Linked DNA regions of Aminobacter aminovorans. The protein of the gene in region 1 binds, or shares a complex with, the protein of each later gene. Links are inferred from orthologs where the notes say so. Each region holds a gene or a part of one and is shown in the gene's direction. Other genes may lie near its edges.

Evidence for each region.
Region 2: the proteins of dnaN (region 1) and dinB are in contact, whole or in part, in a solved structure (PDB 1OK7), measured with the Escherichia coli proteins. The link is inferred for Aminobacter aminovorans from one-to-one orthologs.

What each region holds. Positions count from the first base shown.
Region 1 is NZ_UFSM01000001.1:931-3,757, forward strand. The notes cover bases 9-2,796. They hold dnaN (DNA polymerase III subunit beta), read left to right. Parts: upstream 9-737; coding sequence 738-1,856; downstream 1,857-2,796. Other genes in these bases: dnaA (chromosomal replication initiator protein DnaA), read left to right, coding at 9-534; recF (DNA replication/repair protein RecF), read left to right, coding at 1,906-2,796. In the rest of the region: more of dnaA, read left to right, coding at 1-8; more of recF, read left to right, coding at 2,797-2,827. UniProt on the Escherichia coli protein: Confers DNA tethering and processivity to DNA polymerases and other proteins. Acts as a clamp, forming a ring around DNA (a reaction catalyzed by the clamp-loading complex) which diffuses in an ATP-independent manner freely and bidirectionally along dsDNA.
Region 2 is NZ_UFSM01000002.1:373,209-376,064, reverse strand. Bases 1-2,817 are described here. They hold dinB (DNA polymerase IV), read left to right. Parts: upstream 1-755; coding sequence 756-1,880; downstream 1,881-2,817. Other genes in these bases: DY201_RS26330 (SDR family NAD(P)-dependent oxidoreductase), read left to right, coding at 2,174-2,817; DY201_RS26340 (ROK family transcriptional regulator), read right to left, coding at 1-537. Also shown: more of DY201_RS26330, read left to right, coding at 2,818-2,856. UniProt on the Escherichia coli protein: Poorly processive, error-prone DNA polymerase involved in translesion repair and untargeted mutagenesis. Copies undamaged DNA at stalled replication forks, which arise in vivo from mismatched or misaligned primer ends.

The sequences.
Region 1 (2,827 bases):
GACTTCGGCATGCGCCTTGGCATGCTCAAGCTGCGCTTTGCCGGCGCCAAGAACGAAGACCCCAACCTTGCCATGGACGAGGAAATCCTCACCCATGTCGCCCGCACCGTGACCGGCTCAGGCCGTGAACTGGAAGGCGCCTTCAACCAGCTGATCTTCCGCCAGTCGTTCGAGCCGCAGCTGTCGATCGAGCGCATCGACGAGATCCTCGGCCACATATACCGCTCGGGCGAGCCAAAGCGCGTACGCATCGAGGACATCCAGCGTATCGTGGCGCGCCATTATAACGTGTCGAAGACGGAACTTCTGTCTAACCGCCGCACCCGCACCATCGTCAAGCCGCGCCAGATCGCGATGTATCTGTCGAAGGTGATGACACCGCGCTCGCTGCCCGAGATCGGCCGGCGTTTCGGCGGCCGCGACCACACCACGGTGCTGCATGCCGTGCGCAAGATCGAGGACCTGTCGGGCGGCGACAACACGCTGGCCCAAGAACTCGAACTGCTGAGGCGGCTGATCAACGACCAGGCCTGACGGGGTGCGAACGCAGGCGACAGTTTGACGCCTGCGACTTATCCCCAGAACGCCCGCGCTACGGCCGCCTAGTCGTCGCGCGGGCTTGCCTTTCCGCCGTTTTTACTGTCAGACTCAGCCCAATTCCGATCGTGTTGCGGGCTTTCCCGGGCGCATTCGAGCCCGCGAGCCCGCACCTTCAAAAGAAGCGAGCCTGTTTCGTCATGCGTGTTATCCTGGAACGCTCCAACCTGTTGAAGTCCTTGAACCACGTGCACCGCGTGGTCGAGCGCCGGAACACCATTCCGATCCTCTCCAACGTGCTTTTGCAGGCCAATGGCGCGAGCCTCGAACTGAAGGCCACCGATCTTGATCTCGAGATCTCGGAAGCGACGCCGGCCTCGGTCGAACAGGGCGGCGCCACCACCGTTCCGGCGCACCTGCTCTACGACATCGTGCGCAAGCTGCCGGACGGCGCGGAAGTGATGCTGAAGACCGACGAGGACGGCAACGCCATGTCGGTGGTGTCGGGCCGCTCCAGCTTCCGCCTGCAGTGCCTGCCGCAGTCGGATTTCCCCGAGCTTTCGGCCGGCACGTTCTCCCACATCTTCCGGCTTGAGGCCAATGCGCTGAAGGGCCTGATCGACAAGACCCAGTTCGCCATCTCGACCGAAGAGACGCGTTACTACCTCAACGGCATCTACCTGCACACGCATGAGAGCGGCGGCAAGCTGATGTTGCGCGCTGTCGCCACCGATGGCCACCGCCTGGCGCGCGCCGAAGTCGAGGCGCCGGCCGGCTCCGAGGGCATGCCGGGCATCATCATTCCGCGCAAGACCGTTTCGGAGCTGCAGAAGCTGATCGACGATCCGGATGTTGCGGTGACGACCGAGATTTCCGACACCAAGATGCGCCTGACCATCGGCGGTGTGATCCTGACGTCCAAGCTGATCGACGGTACCTTCCCCGACTATCAACGCGTCATTCCGAGCGGCAACGACAAGAAGCTGATCATCGACCGCCAGAGCTTTGCAGCGGCCGTTGACCGTGTGTCGACGATCTCGTCGGAACGCGGCCGCGCAGTGAAGCTGTCGATTGCCGACGGGCTGGTGACGCTCGCCGTCAACAACCCCGATTCGGGCAGTGCTGTCGAAGAACTTGCCGCCGACTATTCGTCGGACCCGATCGAGATCGGCTTCAACGCCAAATATCTGCTCGACGTCGCCGCCCAGCTCAAGGGCAGCGAAGCCCGCTTCATGCTGGCGGATGCCGGTTCGCCCACGCTCATCCACGACACAGCCGACGAGAACGCTCTCTACGTGCTGATGCCGATGCGCGTGTAGCGCGCGCAATCCAATGCAAGAGCCGGACACGGGGGGAGAGCGGAAACGCATCCCCTCGACACATATCAGCAAACTTAAGCTTACGGACTTTCGCAATTACAACGCGCTGTCGCTCGACCTCAGGCCGGGCGCGGTGGTGTTCACCGGCGAGAACGGCGCCGGCAAGACCAACCTGCTCGAGGCGATCTCCTTCCTGACGCCCGGCCGCGGCCTGCGCCGCGCGCCTTATCCCGATGTCGCCCGCGAGGGCAGCGCGGGCAGTTTTGCCGTGCATGCCACAATCCAAGGACCGATCGGCGATGCCGAGATTGGCACGGGGACGGCACCGGAAGCAGTGGGCGAAGCCGGACGTCGCGTCCGCATCAACGGTGCCGCCGCCAAGGCCGACGACATGCTCGAATGGCTGCGCGTGGTGTGGCTGACGCCGTCGATGGACGCCCTATTCACCGGCCCCGCCGGCGACCGCCGGCGCTTCCTCGACCGGCTGGTGCTGGCGATCGACCCGGCTCATGGCCAGCGCGCGCTCGACTATGAAAAGGCGATGCGCGGCCGCAACCGGCTGCTTTCGGAGGACCGCCGCGACAACGCCTGGTTCGATGCGATCGAGATCCAGATGGCCGAGACGGGCGCTGCGATTGCCGCGGCGCGTGTCGAAATGGTGCGGCTTTTGACGGCGATGATCGAGCGGATGCCCGAGACCGGCCCCTTTCCGCAGGCCGAGCTCAGCCTTGCAGGCACGCTTGAACGAAGCATCGGCGACATGCCGGCGGTCGAGCTGGAGGAGCGCTTCCGTCAGGCGCTGGCCGTTGGACGCGAGCGTGACCGTGCGGCGGGACGCACGCTCGAAGGCCCGCACCGCTCCGACCTCGTCGTGCGCCACAAGCCGAAATCCATGCCGGCTGAGCTGTGCTCGACCGGCGAGCAGAAGGCCCTGCTGGTCGGCATCGTGATTTCGCATGCCCGCCTCACCG
Region 2 (2,856 bases), on another replicon or contig:
GGCTTCCGAGAATGCGCTGACCACATCCATCTTGTCGAAATCGGCAATGTTTGGCGCGAGCAGCACGCGGCCGGTCGCATTGTCAGGCGCGCCGGGGACGCCGATGACCGCAAGCTTGATCTTGTCGCGGGCGATGCCTTGCTGGGCCGCTGCCCGGAAGGCCAGCGCGGCGATCTGGTCGACGATGTAGCCGCCGCCGCGTGGATCTGTCGGCGCCGTGTCCTCGGCGAAGATCTGGCAGGCGAGATCGGTAATCGCGACACGAACCTTGGTGCCGCCGAGGTCGACGGCCACGATATAGGCGGCGTCGTAGACAAGCTCGTAGGTTACCGCCGTGCGGCCGACATGGCCACTGGTGCGACCGGTTTCCTGGACCCAGCCTTCCTGCTCCAGCACGCGGACGATTTCGGAGATGGTCTGTTTGGACAGGCCGGTCTGCTTGGAGATCGACGCACGCGAAATGGGCCCGCCCTGCACGATCGCTTCCATCACCGAGCGCTGCGAGAACTTCCGGGAGATGCGCAGGCTGTCGTTCACGCCGACCTCATTTAATTCGTTCTATAACCGAACTTATTAGCGAGACGGCCGGACTGTCAATCGTTTTGTTGACGCCAGGATTGTTGCGAGGGCGGCAAGCGCGGGGATGAGGTTTCATCTCGAAGCGGCGGCGTCCGGGCAATATGCTCGTAGCGGATGAGTCGCCGGCCATTTCCGGAGACGATAAACTCCAGCGAATGAGGCGTGGCAGCGAGCCGATGGTGACGAGCGAGCGATCAGGACATGGCGGCGACGAGGCGACAACCGAGGGCGCGCCTCATCGCAAGGTCATCCATGTCGACATGGACGCGTTCTATGCCTCGGTCGAGCAGCGCGACAATCCGGAGCTGAGGGGAAAGCCGGTTGCGGTTGGCGGGTCAGCGGCGCGCGGCGTGGTGGCCGCCGCCAGCTACGAGGCGCGCGCCTTCGGCGTGCGGTCCGCCCTCCCTTCCATCACCGCAAAAAGGCGATGCCCGGATTTGATATTCGTACCGCCCCGCTTCGACGTCTATCGCGCGGTTTCGACCCAGATCAGGGAGATTTTTGCGGAGCATACCAACCTGATCGAGCCGCTTTCGCTCGATGAAGCCTATCTCGATGTCACCGAGAACAAACAGTCGATTCCGGTCGCGACCGAGATCGCCACGCGGATCCGTGCGCGCATCAAGGAGGTGACGGGGCTCAACGCCTCGGCGGGGATTTCCTACTGCAAGTTCCTCGCAAAGATGGCGAGCGATCTGAACAAGCCGAACGGCCAGGCCGTCATCACGCCGCGCATGGGCGCGGCCTTTGTCGAGGCTCTCGCCGTGAAGAAATTCCACGGCGTCGGGCCGGCGACGGCCGCGAAGATGGAACGGCTGGGCATCCTGACTGGCGCCGATCTGAAGGCAAGGCCATTGCCGTTCTTGCAGCAGCACTTCGGCAAGGCCGGCGCCTGGTACTACAAGATCGCGCGCGGCATCGACGAGCGGCCGGTCCAGCCGGATCGGCCACGCAAGTCGGTCGGCGCCGAGGACACTTTCGCCGTCGACATTTTCGACCTCGAGGCGGCCCGCGCCGAAGTTACTGCCCTCGTCGCCAAGGTCTGGCGCCATTGCGAAGCGAAATCGCTGTATGGTCGAACCGTGACGCTGAAGGTCAAGTTCGCCGACTTCCAGCAGATCACCCGCAGCCGCACCGTGGGCACCGCGATCGACAATGCCTCCGATGTGGAGGAGGTCGCGCGCAACCTGCTCGCCCCGCTTTTCCCGACCGCGAAAGGCGTCCGTCTCATCGGTGTGACGCTGTCGTCGTTCGACGACGATCAAAGAGAAGAGCAGGATCAGCTCAGCCTGATGATCTAGGCGGCCGCCTACACAAGGACTGTGTTTTGCTGCAATGACCTTGGAGCTCGCGTGCCCCTTGCAGCAGGTCGGGCTACTGCCTCCCCAGCGTGCAACTGTCCTTTTCCGTTCAGAGAACCGTGGGTAGGGAACAAAAATAAGCCCCTGCCTTCGAACGCGCCGCCGCTGCACCCCATTTGTACGCGAGGGCAGGCGCCCTCGTCATGCCCGGACGCTTCACAGGCCGCATACTGAACCAATTGCCGACTTCCAACGTATCAGGAGTGACCACCCGTTCTTCCAAGGGAGCCGACATGCACGGAAACATGAACGCGGACGAAGGCCAGGCCGGAATGGACGGCCGCACGGCGTGGGTGACGGGAGCCAGTTCCGGCATCGGCCGCGTCCTGGCGCTTCGCCTCGCCCGCGAGGGCTGGAATGTCGCGGCAAGCGCGCGGACGGCGCGGGACCTCGAAAGACTTGCCGCCGAAGCCCCCGATCGCATCCATGCGTTTCCGCTCGACGTGACGGACGCCGAGGCCGCGCGTGAGACATTGGTCGGCATCGAGGACACACTGGGGCCGCTCGACCTTGTCGTGTTGAACGCCGGCACCTACGCCCGTGATACAGCTGCCCGCTTGGACGCCGCCGCCTTTCGCGCGACCGTCGAGGTCAACCTGATGGGCGCGGTACATTGCCTGGCCGCGCTGATGCCACGCATGATGGCGCGCGGGTCGGGCCACATTGCCGTCGTGTCATCGGTCGCGGGTTATGTCGGCCTGCCGGGCGCCGCTGCCTATGGCGCTTCCAAGGCCGCGCTCATCAATCTGTGCGAGGCGCTGCATCCCGAACTCGCCGCCCGCAACGTGCGCCTCAGCCTGATTAATCCGGGCTTCGTCGACACGCCTTTGACGCAGAAGAACGATTTTCCGATGCCATTTCTGATTTCGGCCGAAGCGGCGGTCGACCACATCATGGCCGGGCTGAAGTCGCGGCA